Regions from separate parts of the Arthrobacter sp. JUb115 genome, predicted to be linked through region 3. Evidence: riboswitches for the same ligand, from Rfam matches in the RefSeq annotation. Region 3 holds a riboswitch; each other region holds the start of a gene.
What was found. Region 3 has a riboswitch for S-adenosylmethionine ahead of EDF61_RS12810 (ABC transporter substrate-binding protein). Riboswitches for the same ligand answer to the same signal wherever they lie in the genome.
Positions count from the first base shown of each region.

Region 1 (3,578 bases), on a different contig from region 3:
CCTAGAATACGCGGTTCATCTCCCCGCAGACGAACGCGCAGCCGCACTGCGCATGCCGTGCCATGGCAGCAAGCGCAAGGGATTGGCGTCATGAGAGGATCAGCGTCCAGGTAACCACGGCAACCTCATCAGAATCGTTTTCCCAGCTATGCGGTTCACGCCCGGGGAAGGTGATCGTATCGCCTGCTTCGAGTTCTACGCGCTGATCAGGCAATACCAGGATGAATTTTCCAGCGATCACGTGCAGCACTTCCAGCTCGCAATCCACCGAATACAGCTCCGCTTCACCGGTGCCCTTGGGCGCAATCTCGGCGCGAATCATCTGCACCCGCTTCTCGCTGCGCGGCGTGACCAGCTGCTCCGTGATGCCGTCACCGCCCAGGGAAACACGGGGTGCCTGCTCCAGTCGGACCAGTTTCGTTTCAGGAACCTCGAAGAGGGTACCGACCTCCATGCCCAGCACTTCGCACAACCGCAAAAGAGTGGAAACCGAAGGGCTGGTCAGGTCGCGCTCCACACGCGAGAGGAAACCCTTGGTCAGTCCGGATAGCTCGGCGACCTGGTCAATGGTCATACGCTGGGTCTGGCGCACCCCGCGCAGCCTCGCACCGATATTGATCGCAGCACCGGTTGGTTCAACTGGCAAGGTTTTCATCGTTTGGCTCCTCGACGTTTTCTGCAGCAACAACCGCAACCACTTTGGCTTCAAGGCCTGCGGGGCAAGTTTACCAATGGTAAACACACCGCGCCCTCTACCGCGAGACTGCAGCGCTCACTAGACTCTGCCCATGGACAGCACCAAGGACAAGCTCTGCGGGTACCTGAACGACGCGCGCGAGAATGCGATCTACAAGGCAGAAGGCCTCGCCGAACACCTGGCACGCACTCCGCTCACCCCTACAGGCACCCATATCCTGGGAGTACTGCACCATTTGGCGATCAATGAATACGAATATTTCGGCACCTGCCTCAAGCGCAGGGCCGATGACCGCTACGTTCGCGAATTCATTGCGCCGCATGATCCCGACGCGGATTTCCTCCCGCCAGCAGATATGGATGCGCAACAGCTGATCGGCCTGTATCGGAAAGCCATCGCCTTCGCCGATGAAGCCATCAGCGACCTGCCCCTGGACTGCCCCGTAGAGGTACCGTGGTGGGGGCCAGCTGGCAAAACCACCTTGGATCACCTGCTCATCCATGCGCTCGCCGAGACCTCCCGGCATGCAGGGCATCTGGATATTATTCGCGAGCAGCTCGATGGCCGTGCTGGCTGGACCGCGCAACTGGATCTGCTGCCCGGCTACACCGCGGGGCAATGGGCCGAACAACGCGAGAAGCTGCAGCAACTGGCCAATGCCTTTGCCCCGGGCAGCTGAGCCGCAGTCATATTACGCATTCGGACTTCACCGCGCCCTGCCGCCGGCGGTACCATCGGAAATGTTGCTTCACGAGACGCGGCGCCAAGCTCCGACTGGCCGCGCACCAACCCCAAGTTCATGGGTGGTTCGGATGAGGAAGCGGTCCGCGCATCAACAGGTGCACGGGCAAGAGCTCGCAAGAGAGTTGACCTCAATGGCATATCCGATTCTGCCCGTCATCGACCGCCAGACCGGCCAAGTGCAGTTCAAGGCCGAGGGGCGCTGGCGCACCCGCTACGTTGCAGATCCGCTCAGGCTTGAACGGCTCATTGCCCGTTGCGCCCGCAGGCCGACCTATGATCCGGCCACTTCTGAATTGCAGCTGGTGCTGCCGGTAGCCGGAAATCCCGCGGGCAAGAGAATTGCTTTTAGCCTTGCCAAATTCCCAAGTGCAGGAGCCCTGACTAAACTGGGTGGTTGATCCGATCCACGGGTTTCATTGGAAAATCCATGTTCCAGGAGAGTCATCGTCGCGATGCCACAGCACCCAGAAACCGAACCTACCAAAGCGCAGATCCAGCGATGGCGCAAGTATCTCGCAGATGAAGTCGCCGAAGGCTCCATCTACAGGGCCCTCGCGGAAAAGAAAACCGGTCAAGAACGGCAAATCCTGCTGGGCCTTGCAGAGGCGGAAGCCCGCCACGAATCCCACTGGCGCGTCCTGCTCGGCGAGCATTTCAAGGAAGTCCGCCCGTCGCTGCGACGCACCATGCTGCGTTTCCTGGCATTGCATTTCGGTTCGGTCTTCGTGCTGGCCATGGCCCAGCGCTCCGAAAGCAGTTCGCCCTACCGCGACGACAAGGACGCCACCGCGCAGATGGCGGCCGACGAACAGGTCCACGAAGAGGTCGTCCGGGCGCTGGCTACAGCAGGCCGTGCGCGCCTTTCGGGCAACTTCCGCGCTGCGGTCTTCGGCGCCAACGACGGGCTGGTTTCCAACCTGGCGTTGATCATGGGTATCGGTGCGACCGGTGTTTCAGCGACCTTCGTGCTGTTCTCCGGTGTTGCCGGTTTGCTGGCCGGCGCACTGTCCATGGCAGCTGGCGAATACGTCTCGGTGCGTTCCCAGCGCGAGCTGCTGACCGCCTCGCGACCAACCCAGGTCACGCTAACCGCCGCCCCGAACCTCGATCTGGACGCCAACGAGCTGGTGCTGATCTACAAGGCCCGCGGAATGAGCGATGAAGATGCAGCGCACCGGGCCGCAGAACGCATGGGCCTGTTCACCTGCGATTGCAACCCCGACTTCTCGTTGAACCCGGAAGGCCGCGGCGAAGAACTCGAGAAGGAGCACCAGGAACTGGGGTCGGCCACCGGCGCGGCGGCCACCTCGTTCATCCTTTTCGCTTCCGGCGCGGTCGTGCCGATCCTGCCTTATATCCTTGGGCTCTCCGGCATGACCGCGATCCTCGTCTCGGTAGTCCTGGTAGGCGTGGCCCTGATGATCACCGGAGGGATCGTGGGACTGCTTTCCGGTGCCTCCCCGCTCAAGCGCGGCCTGCGCCAGCTAGCCATCGGCTGGGGCGCAGCGGCCATCACCTACTGCTTGGGCCTGATCTTCGACGTCAGCATCGGATAGCAGCCTGCTGCGATTCGAATGCCGGTACAGCTTTGGCTGTACCGGCATTTTCCATGCCGTGCTCTAGCTGTTCTCCGGCCGCCGGGTACGCCGGCGCAGGGTTTGCATGCTCTGGATGAACTCCATCGCTTCTTCGGCGGTTTCCACCAGAGCAATCTTCTGTTCCATGACACGGTCCTTGGCCAGGGCCTGAAGCAGCGGCCAAGCAGGCAGATCCCTCGTCCAATAGTCCTTGCCGATCAGCACCATCGGCACCACGCGAGCACCGGTAGCGTAGTAGTTTTCGCAGGCATCCTGGAAGATTTCCTGCACCGTGCCGGCGGCCCCGGGCAGAACTACCAGCCCGCCGTTGGACTGCTCCAGCAAAATCGCTTCACGAATGGAATTGGTGAAGAACTTGGCAATCTGGGTGGCAAACAGATTCGGCGGCTCGTGGCCGTAGAACCAGGTTGGCACGCCCAGGGACTGCCGCTGGCTCGGGAAACGCTCCTTGACCATCAGCGCAGTTCTCGCCCAGCCGGTGCGCTGATGGATCGCATCTGGCGCTTCGGCCAGCATCTGCAATGCCGTAGCGACATCTT
Region 1 covers NZ_SOBS01000001.1:650,221-653,798, forward strand. Annotated here, with positions in the region: gene EDF61_RS03000 (cupin domain-containing protein) at 89-655, opposite strand; gene EDF61_RS03005 (DinB family protein) at 789-1,376, shown strand; SAM riboswitch class IV at 1,444-1,557, shown strand; gene EDF61_RS03010 (hypothetical protein) at 1,573-1,839, shown strand; gene EDF61_RS03015 (VIT1/CCC1 transporter family protein) at 1,894-2,997, shown strand; gene EDF61_RS03020 (LOG family protein) at 3,061-3,578, opposite strand, start outside.
Region 1: another riboswitch for S-adenosylmethionine. It lies ahead of EDF61_RS03010 (hypothetical protein); the one in region 3 lies ahead of EDF61_RS12810 (ABC transporter substrate-binding protein).

Region 2 (3,578 bases), on a different contig from region 3:
CGACCGGACGAACTATCCGGGACATCGGTTTCGATATGCGCAAGCCGGGCAAGGACGCACTGCTCGGGGCGGGGATGTTCTTGGCCATGGGAGTGGGAACGCTGGGCGTCTATGCCGCTGGACGGGCACTGGGCGTCACCACAGCACTGTCAGCAGCGAATCTAGGCGATTATTGGTGGAGCGTTCCCGTGCTTCTGCTGTCGGCTGCACGTCATGCAGTCCTCGAAGAAGTGCTGATGCTCGGATTCCTGTTCACCTACGCCAAGAAATTGAAGCTGGGCTTGTGGAGCACCATTATTGGTTCTGCGATAATCCGAGGCAGCTACCACCTCTACCAGGGGGTGGGGCCGATGATCGGCAATATGCTCATGGGCGTCGTCTTCGGCTGGGTATACCAGAAGTACGGGCGGGTGATGCCGCTGGTTATCGCGCACTTCCTGCTTGATGCCATCGGCTTCGTGGGATACGCCTTGGTCGGGCCGGCCATCGGAATCGGCCAGTAGCGCCGGTAAGCTGAGCCAATGCAGATTACCGTGCTGCGCGAGGAGGACCTTCGCCAAGCAGTTGAATTGTGGGAAGCAACTGGGCTGACTCGTCCGTGGAATGATGCGCTCGCCGACGCCCGACGGGCTTTGGCCGAGCCTACTTCCACGGTGCTGTCCATCGTTGAGAACGATCAACTCATGGCTACTGCGATGGTTGGCCATGATGGCCACCGAGGTTGGCTCTACTATGTTGCGGTGGATCCGTGCCGGCAGGGCAACGGCCTGGGAAGGGCGCTGGTGGATGCCGCTGTCCTGTGGCTGCGGGATCTCGGCGTGCCCAAGGTGCAGCTCATGGTCCGCGAGGAGAACTCTGCCGTCATCGATTTCTATGAACGGCGGGGCTTCGAAGACCAGCACGTCGCGGTCCTGGGGAAGCGGCTGGACCGGCCTTAAGGAAAAGAAAGTAGGTGGGGACGCCATTGTCCCCGCCTACTTGCGATCTCTGCGGAACTGTTTACAGCACCACGGTTCCGGACTCGGTCTCAAAGGTAACCGACATGATGCCCGGAGTGCCATTCGGCGCTTCATATTGCATGGTGACAGCGCCCAAATTGACGTTCTGCGGCTGGCCCAGCCAATCCAGCACCCGTTCACGCGAGCCGGCGATGGAGATCTGGCTGATGGCGCCGGCAGGTTCCAGCGCCTTGGACGGATGCAGCTCCTCGGATCCTTCATCCCAGGAAATCAGGTACGGGCACTGCGGATCGGCGATCAGGCCCTTGATGCCAATCTGCTGCCAGGTCAGTTCGCGGCCATCAGGGAACTTCCGGTTGCCCGGCACCGACTTGCGGCCCAAGCGGTCCTCGGCACTGGATAGATCCTCCACCGAGACGCACCAGCCCATCCAGCCGCCGCCGAGCTCCGAACGGGCGCGAACCGCCTGTCCGAAGGGTGCCTTGTCGCTGGCCGGGTGGTTCAGGACTTCAACCACCTCCAGGTACTGGCCATGCTTGAGCGGGAAGATGACATTGCGTGTTCCGAATCGTGGATGCACGCCGCCCTTGACGAATTCCAGTCCAAGGGACTCGGAGATTCTTTCAGCGGTTGGCAACAGCCCGTCCGGGCCGCATGCATAACTTACGTGATCTAGCCTCATCATGTGCCCATCATGACAACATGTGATGCGAGTCTCTACTTAGGCACACCTAAGTTCCGTGATGCTATCGAATACTCTGCGATGAACCTGCAATATTCGCGAAATATGACCGATTGAGTCCAATCACCAGCCCTTGCGTTGCAAAGATCTTCGGTTTTCGGGCAAACTGGTACCAGGTCATGAGTCCCAGTAACAAGCCCCGGCTTACTGGGCGGCAACCCTCCAACCGCGGTGGGGTGCCCCGGGTGAAGACCTGGCCCTTGAACGCACAAGGCATCAAGGACAAGCGCGGGTTACCCCTGGAAGTCGTCACGATATGGTGCTTCCTGTCGGTGTCTTTTCAGTGGCGTACCCCCATAGTCATGAAACGCTATTTGGAGGAAACCATGAGCAATAACTGGTCATTTGAAACCCGTCAGATCCACTCCGGCCAGACCCCGGATCCGACGACCGGGGCACGGGCTCTCCCGATTTTCCAAACCACCTCTTTCGTCTTCCCCAGCGCCCAGAGCGCTGCTGCACGTTTCGCGCTGCAGGAACTGGAGCCGATCTACACCCGTATCGGCAACCCGACCACCGACGCGGTGGAAACCCGCATCGCTGACCTGGAGGGCGGCGTTGGAGCACTGCTGCTCTCCTCGGGACAGGCTGCCACCACTTTCGCCATCTTGAATTTGGCCGAAGCCGGCGACCACCTGGTGGCCAGCCCCAGCCTGTACGGCGGAACCCAGAACCTGCTCAAGCACACGCTCAAGCGCCTGGGCATCGAGGTCACCTTCGTTTCCGACCCGGACAACCTGGATGATTGGCGCGCCGCGGTGCGTCCGAACACCAAGGCCTTCTTCGGGGAAACCATCTCCAATCCGCGACAGGACGTCCTGGACATCGAGGGCATCTCGGCGATCGCCCACGAAGCTGGCGTGCCGCTGCTGGTGGACAACACCCTGGCCACCCCGTACTTGATCCGCCCGATCGAGTGGGGCGCGGATATCGTGATCCATTCAGCCACCAAGTTCCTCGGCGGACACGGCAGTGCCATTGCCGGTGTCATCGTGGACTCGGGCAACTTCGACTTCGCCAAGGACGCCGACCGCTTCCCGGGCTTCAACACCCCGGACGAGTCCTACAACGGCCTGGTCTTCGCCCGCGACCTGGGTGTCAACGGCATCCTGGGCGCCAATCTGGCCTACATCCTCAAGGCCCGCGTGCAGTTGCTGCGCGATTTGGGTTCCTCGGTTGCGCCGTTCAACGCGTTCTTGATCGCACAGGGCCTGGAAACCTTGTCGCTGCGCATTGAACGCCACGGCCAGAATGCCGTAGAAGTTGCCAACTGGCTCGAAGCCCGCGAGGAAGTGCAGAAGGTCGCCTACGCAGGCCTGAAGTCCTCGCCTTGGCATGAGCGTGCGCAGAAGTACAGCGATCAGGGCGCCGGCTCGATCATCGCGTTCGAACTGGAGGGCGGTTCGGAAGCCGGCCAGGCCTTCGTGGACGCACTGGTATTGCACTCCAATGTCGCGAACATCGGCGACGTGCGCTCATTGGTCATCCACCCGGCCTCCACCACCCACGCCCAGCTCTCCGAAGCTGAGCAGGTTGCGGCCGGCGTGAGCCCGGGACTGGTGCGGCTGAGCGTTGGACTGGAGAATATCAAGGATATTCTGGCCGATCTGGAACTGGGCTTCCAAGCAGTTGCAGCCCTCGAGAACAAGGAACTGCAGGAAACCCTCTAGGCATGGCATCCATTGTGACTACTGAAGATACTCTGCGCGCCGAAGAGCTCGCCGGCGGGCAAGACGGCATTTTGCGCCGTAAGTCCGTGGGGGAGCACCACTTCGAATTCGGTGGATTCCTTCCGGACGTGGTGCTGGCCTATGAAACGTGGGGGACGCTAGCAGCTGATGGCTCCAACGCGGTGCTGGTGATGCATGCGCTCACCG
Region 2 covers NZ_SOBS01000001.1:241,591-245,168, reverse strand. Annotated here, with positions in the region: gene EDF61_RS01175 (CPBP family intramembrane glutamic endopeptidase) at 1-503, shown strand, start outside; gene EDF61_RS01170 (GNAT family acetyltransferase) at 522-938, shown strand; gene EDF61_RS01165 (VOC family protein) at 1,000-1,644, opposite strand; SAM riboswitch class IV at 1,817-1,936, shown strand; gene EDF61_RS01160 (bifunctional o-acetylhomoserine/o-acetylserine sulfhydrylase) at 2,028-3,371, shown strand; gene metX (homoserine O-acetyltransferase MetX) at 3,374-3,578, shown strand, end outside.
Region 2: another riboswitch for S-adenosylmethionine. It lies ahead of EDF61_RS01160 (bifunctional o-acetylhomoserine/o-acetylserine sulfhydrylase); the one in region 3 lies ahead of EDF61_RS12810 (ABC transporter substrate-binding protein).

Region 3 (3,578 bases):
TAGCGGTGGCAGATTCAGCAGCGTCTTGCGCAGTTTTTCGCCCTTGGACAGGCTCGCCGCTGAGGCGATGATCAGGGCGAATACCACCGACAAAACGAATGCGCTGCCAGCCAGAATCAGGGTGGATCCAGCTACTTCACCGATTCGATTCGCTACTTCCGAACCGCTGGACAAGGAATATCCGAGATCTCCGCGAAGCAATCCCAGCAGCTGCGTGAAGTACTGCACGAAGACCGGCTGGTCGTATCCGTAGTACGCCTTCATCTGTGCAATGGTGGCCGGATCCGCGGCTGAGTCAGTGCTCAGGAAGATCGTGACCGGGTCATTCGGCAAGGCCTGCACAGCGATGAAAACCGCCGTGTAGGCCAGCCAAATGACCAATATTGCCTGTCCCAATCGTTTTGCGATGTAAATGCCCATGAGCTCGGTTCCTAGCCGTCGTTCTTCCAAGCACCTTGGAAGATTGGTGCGGTACCGGAAGTGAATTCAACGTTGGCGGAGTTATTGGCCCCATAGACCTGAACTTCGTCCCAAAGAATCAAGGTCAAGGCTTGGTCAAGCACCAGGGTACGCTGTTCTTCTTCCACCAACTTCAGGTGCTCTTCTTCGGTGGTTGCTGACTGCTCTTCGGCGAAAAGCTTGTTCAGTTCAGGATCGGCGCGAAGTGTCTGATTGTTGTTCGCAGTTGCGTAGACCGGGCCCAGTCCGCCGTATGCGAACTGGCGGGTGCCGAAGAACTCCACTTTGTCGTCGACAAGCGCGTTGGTCAGGAAAGTATTGTCCGCCGCGCGGTTGACCAGCTGGACGCCAATCTCTCGCCATTGCTGTTCAATCAGTTCGAACGCTGGCTTGATGACCACGGAGTTATTGGAGGTGGAGACCGTTACTTCCAGTTTCTTTCCGTCCTTCTCGCGAATGCCATCCGCGCCCGGCTTCCAACCGGCTTCATCCAATAATTGCTTGGCCTTTTCTGGGTTGTACGCCAGTTCGGAAGATAGGTCTACGAAACCTGGAGCCTTATGGTTCAGGATCGATCCGGAGATGACGTAGCTATCCGAGAGAACGGTTTCCTTAATGGCCTGGCGGTCGATTGCAATCTGCAGCGCTTGGCGGACTTTGACGTCTTCAAGCTTTCCCGAGCCAACACGTACTGCTGCGTGGTTGCTGGTCAGGTCTACGCCTTCAGCAGCTAACACCTTGCCACCGTTGGTACCCAGCACTTGTTCGTCCACCGGTTGCAAGCCTCGGACGAGATCTACCTGCGCGGACTGAACTGCCCCGGCACGGCTAGCTACCTCAGGAAGGTATTTGATAACCAAGGTATCCAGGTATGCATCGCCCTGGTTAGAGGCAGATTCTGGTGCCCAAGCGTAGTCATCGCGGCTGGTGAAAACCACTTCTTCATCAGGCTTTTCCGATTCAAAGACAAACGGTCCGGAACCAACGATCTTGGAGATCGAGGACTGCGCGGCGTTATCCAGTTCAAGGGTTTTCGGGGACACCAATCCAGCAGTTACTGAAGAAGTCGCCCGAAGGAAATTGGCATCCGGACGCTTGAGCGTGACCTTGACCTTGTTGTCCCCAACGACCTCTGCCGACTTGTAGGCGGCAAAGTCAACGTTCGGTGCAATCTGAGCTTCCTTGATGCCCTGACCCAGCGCGTCCAGGTTCAGTTTCACGGCTTTGGCATCCAGTTTGGATCCGTCTGAGAAGGTGACTCCGTCGCGAATGGTGAACGTGAACTCGGTCTTGGCATCGTTGGCTTCGAATCCGCTGGCGATCCAGCCAACCAGCTTGCCAGCTTCCACGTCGTAGTAGGTCAGGCGATCAAGGACGGAATTCAGTACGTTGGCCTTCTCATAGAAACGCGCTGCCTGAGTCTGCCAATTGTTGATGGGGGTAACTTCAGCAAAAGTGAAGGTACCGCCTTCTACTGGTTCCCCTGGATCGGCTGCTGCTTCAGCGGCGCCAGTAGTATTGGCGTTGTTTCCGCATGCAGTGAGTGACAAGCCCAGAACGGCAAGGATTGCAGTGGCCTTCAGGCCAAAATGTGCTGTACGCATGGTTACAGATGTCCTCTCGGTTGGTGCCCCGAGGATTACGCATAGATTCCCTGTACGTTCTGCCTTGATTCCGGGACTACCCACGGCGAGTTTCTTCCGGCAGACCGTTGAGAAATTTAGCAATCTCCATCGGTCCTGGCCTTAGCACCGCTCCCGTTTACGGGTGGTTGCTGCGACTTCAACGAGCCAGGTCTCTCGGTCGCTCTGGATGGGGTGTCCGGCTGTACCGGCCGAACAGTTCAAGTCTGCAACCCCTGAATTCAGCAGACAAGCGTTACGTAAGCAGGGGTCATGAAGTCGCAGAACGCGTCCTGAAACAGCCGATACACGTCATGCTGCGCGTCATAAAATGCAATGCGCCGGACATAAAACGCTTTGTGACGCCAATTGTGGACAGATCCATGCGAATCCTTGCTTAATCGGCATTCCCATTCGATGGTTCCGGGAATTACCTCACGTCCTCGCCGGTTGTAGCAGATGCAGACCAACGAGAGGACCCCATGAAGATCGCAATTACCGGTGCCACCGGACAGCTTGGAAATCTAGTCATCGACGCGCTGCTGGCGCGCGGGGCGAATGCCGCTGATCTGGTCGCAATTGGCCGCTCCGAGCAGAAGCTGGAACCGCTGGCAGGCAAAGGCCTGGAAACCCGCGTTGCCGATTACAACGCCCAGCCAACTCTCGTGTCCGCACTCGAAGGCATAGACAAGCTGCTGCTGATTTCGGCCAGCGAGGTGGGCCAGCGCGTTGCCCAGCATGAGAACGTCATCAATGCCGCCAAGCACGTGGATGTCTCGCTGATCGCCTACACCTCAATTGCCAACGCCCTGTCCGGCGGCATGAAGCTCGCCGACGAGCACATCGCCACCGAACGGCTGCTGGCCGGATCCGGCATCGACTACGTGCTGTTGCGCAATGGATGGTACATCGAGAACTACACCGACCAGCTGATGGGCTACCTCAACAGCGGCACGGTGCTCGGTGCCGCCGGCGATGGCAAGATCAGCGCTGCCGCCCGTGCAGACTATGCGGATGCCGCTGCGGCCGTGCTGCTTTCCGAGGAGGACCAGAACGGCAGGATCTACGAGCTGGGCAGCGATAAGCCATTCACCCTCGCCCAGCTTGCTGGCGCGGTTGGCGCTGCCGCCGGCCAGGACATCGCCTACCAGGAAATGGATCCAGGGCAACTGGAAAAGATCTACGCTGATGCCGGCGTCCCCGGACCGTTCGCGCACATCCTCGTCGATACCGACATGCGCATTCGAGAAGGAGCGCTGGAAGTGGACTCCGGGGAGCTGGCTCAGCTGATCGGCCGCGCCCCGGCTTCCTTGGGCAAAGTCATCAAGGACAACCTGGACAAGTAGCCCAGGTGCACTAGGGTTCCAGCGGGCAGGCATTGGCGGCGATCGAGGCCGCGGTGCCTGCCCGCCGCTTTAACGCGTCACAACCCGGAATATTCGCGCGGCAATGCCGAAATTGCCGCGCAAACCCATGGTGCTGCGTGTCACAACCGCG
Region 3 covers NZ_SOBS01000007.1:24,480-28,057, reverse strand. Annotated here, with positions in the region: gene EDF61_RS12815 (ABC transporter permease) at 1-420, opposite strand, end outside; gene EDF61_RS12810 (ABC transporter substrate-binding protein) at 432-2,063, opposite strand; SAM riboswitch class I at 2,187-2,278, opposite strand; gene EDF61_RS12805 (NAD(P)H-binding protein) at 2,564-3,427, shown strand.

Region 4 (3,578 bases), on a different contig from region 3:
GCGGAACGCTGATCGGCGTGGTGATTTTTGGCCTGCTGGATAACGGGCTGAACCTGATTGGCCTGTCCTTCTTCTGGCAAGACCTGGCCCGAGGGCTGGTTCTCCTGTCCATCCTGCTCGCCGCCGTGGTGCTCGGGAGGGCCAAGAGTCGGCCGGCCACCGGCATCTTCGCGCTATTGCGCACGACCAAGCATCAGGCACTGACGAACACCGCGAAGGGAAACAGAAAATAATGGGCAAGCGCATCCACCTTAACGCCTTTGACATGACCTGCGTCAGCCACCAGAGCCCTGGGCTGTGGCGGCACCCGCAGAATCGAGCCGACGAATACAACACCCTTGAATACTGGGTGGATCTGGCCAAGACCCTGGAGCGCGGTGGCTTTGACGCCCTGTTCCTCGCCGATGTACTTGGCATCTATGACGTGTACCAGAATTCCAGCGGTCCAGCCTTGCTCGATGCCGACCAGGTGCCACTGAACGATCCCTTCATGCAGGTTTCCGCCATGGCCGCGGCCACGAAGAATCTCGGTTTCGCGGTGACCAGCGCGCTGACCTATGAGCAACCCTACGCGCTGGCCCGGAAGTTCTCCTCGCTGGACCACCTCACCCGCGGGCGCATCGGTTGGAACGTGGTGACTAGCTACTTGGAGTCGGCGGCCCGCAATCTGGGCATGGCCAGGCAGCTGGATCACGACGCCCGCTACGACATTGCCGATGAATTCATGGACGTGGTCTACAAGCTCTGGGAGGGATCATGGGAGGAAGACGCGGTTCTCAAGGACCGCGAACGTGGCGTCTACACCGACCCTTCCAAGGTGCATCCGATTAACCATCACGGCCAGTACTTCAACGTGCCGGGCATCCATCTTTCCGAGCCTTCCATCCAGCGCACCCCGGCGATCTTCCAAGCGGGCGCTTCTTCGCGCGGCCGGCGCTTTGGCGCGCAGCATGCCGAGGGCATCTTCCTGAATTCGATCAATACCGCGGTCACCCGCCGCCAGACCGATGCGATCCGCGACGAGTTCGAACTGGTGGGTCGGCCCCGGGACGCCGCCAAAATCTATGCGCTGATGACCACTGTGGTGGCTGATTCAGACGCGCAGGCGCAGAAGCTCTACCGCGAATACCAGTCCTATGCCTCGCGCGAAGGTGCCATGGCATTCTATGGCGGGTGGTCGGGCTTGGACCTGAGCCAGTACGCGCCGGATGAGGAGCTGCAGTATCTGGAAACCAACGCGGCGCGATCGGCGGTCTCGATTTTCACTACAGCGAATCCGCAGCAGAAGTGGACCCCGAATGCCATCGCCGACTACCTCGGAGTTGGCGGCATCGGACCGGTGCTCGTCGGTTCGCCGGAAACCGTGGCGGACGAAATCGAGCGTTGGGTGGATGAATCAGGATTGGACGGGATCAACTTGGCCTATGCCATCACCCCAGGTTCCTTCGAGCAGTTCACCGATCTGGTGGTTCCCGAGTTGCGGAAGCGCGGAAGAACTTGGGCAGGATACGAAGGCAACACCCTGCGCGAATATCTGGCGGGTCCCGGCACGACGCGAGTGGCTGACGATCACCCGGCAGCCGCCTATCGCGGGGCTTATGCGGGAAAGGCCTCGGCAGCGGAATCCGAAGCGAGCCAAACACCTGAAGCTGTACTAGGCGCCCGGTGACACATGAGGAAATATGACGGCCACTGAGGCTCCTGTGAAGGCCTCGAAAATGTCGATTCATGACGATGTTCCGTCCTATGACATCTTCCCTGCCAAGCGGAGGCCGTCGGTGCTTCACTGATGGAGCACAACCCATCCAGAGCGGCTGAGAGACCTGGCTCCGAGACGCCGCAGCAAGCCTGCACTCCGCAGGTAGTGCTAACGCCAGGTTCGATGGATCCGCAGATTTTCTGCATCCTTCGGAATCCATAGCCCAAGAGGAGAACGAAGATGACTGTACTGGATACCCAATTGCCGCGCGTGCCCTACATCGGCACTGCTGATGAAGCTGAACTCGCTCATTGGCGCGACGTCGCCCAGCAAGTAGCTGGCAAACTGGCGGCTGACGCGCTCGACCGCGACCGCAAGAACGCCCAGCCTTTCGCCGAAGTGCAGCTGCTGCGCGAAGCCGGGTTGCTCAATCTCTTGGTGCCTGCAGAATTCGGCGGAGCCGGAGCCCATTGGGAAACGGCCTTCGAAGCGGTCCGCATACTGGCCGCAGCTGATGGATCCATCTCGCAGTTGCTGGCTTACCACTACATCAACCAGTCCGGCATTGCGTTCTACGCCCCGGCAGAAGCTCAAGGGGCATGGTGGCAGCGCACCGTGGAAGGGGGGTGGCTCTGGGGCGATTCGGTGAATCCAGTTGATCCGGATTTGACGCTGAGCGCCGAAGGGGACGGCTACCGACTGAATGGAGCCAAGCGGTTCTCCACGGGTTCCGGTGTTGGAGAGGTCATCGTCATCAACGCGCTGGTCCAGGGCGGAGAATACGACGGGCAGATTCTCGCGTTGGTTCTGCCACGCGATATCGATGGCTTGGAAATCGTTGACGACTGGGACTACCTGGGACAGCGGCTGAGCGCGTCGAATTCCTTGAAGTTCCACAACGTGCGGCTCGAAGCAAGGGACTTGCTGGGATTCGTCACCGATGAACCGGTCTCCACCCTGCTCACCCCCGGGATCCAGCTGGCCTTCGCCAACTTCTACCTGGGCATCGCCCAGGGAGCGCTGGCGCGCGGCAAGCAGATCTTGCTGGGCCGCAAGAACGCCTGGCTGTTCTCGCAGGCAGAGACCTACTCGCAGGACCCGATCTTCCAGCGCACCGTCGGAGAGCTCAAAGCCCGCACCGCAGCGGTGGCGGCGCTGACCGAGAAGCTGGGCCGGAAATTCGACGCCCTGCTCTCGAAGGCCGGGGATGTCACCCAGCCCGAGCGAGCGGCGTTGGCCGTGGAAATTGCTGAAGCCAAGGTGGTCTCCACTGAGGTGGGAGTGGATGTGGCGAACCGGATCTTCGAGGTGACCGGTTCATCTTCGACTGCGAACTCGGTGGGCCTGGACCTGTACTGGCGCAATGTGCGCACCCATTCGCTGCACGACCCAGTGGACTACAAGAAGATCGAGGTCGGCGCCTACTTCCTGCGCGGAGAGTCCCAGCCGCTCTCGCTGTACACCTAAGAAAACTTCTCCCGGATTGGACTGAACGATGACTGTACTTGCAACTGGCAATCGACTCGCAGGACTCAAAAACCGCTTCGCACCGCTCTTCGCGCGCATTGCGCAGGGCGCAGCCGAACGCGACCGCACCGGCGAATTGCCCTACCAGCAGGTCGCGGACCTGGCCGCTGCCGGCTTTGGTGCGGTTCGGGTCCCGGAATCGCACGGGGGTGCCGGTGCTACGCTGCCCGAGCTCTTCGAGCTCTTCGTGGATCTCGCGGCCGCGGATTCCAATATTGCCCAAGCGCTGCGCGCGCACTTCGCCTTCGTCGAGGACCGTCTGGTTGCGGCCCCCGGCCCGGGGCGCGACAAGTGGCTGGCCCGCTTCGTGGCGGGAGAACTGGTGGGCAACTCCTGGACCGAGGTCGGCACC
Region 4 covers NZ_SOBS01000004.1:346,331-349,908, forward strand. Annotated here, with positions in the region: gene EDF61_RS09415 (ABC transporter permease) at 1-233, shown strand, start outside; gene EDF61_RS09420 (LLM class flavin-dependent oxidoreductase) at 233-1,669, shown strand; SAM riboswitch class I at 1,799-1,889, shown strand; gene EDF61_RS09425 (acyl-CoA dehydrogenase family protein) at 1,940-3,166, shown strand; gene EDF61_RS09430 (acyl-CoA dehydrogenase family protein) at 3,195-3,578, shown strand, end outside.
Region 4: another riboswitch for S-adenosylmethionine. It lies ahead of EDF61_RS09425 (acyl-CoA dehydrogenase family protein); the one in region 3 lies ahead of EDF61_RS12810 (ABC transporter substrate-binding protein).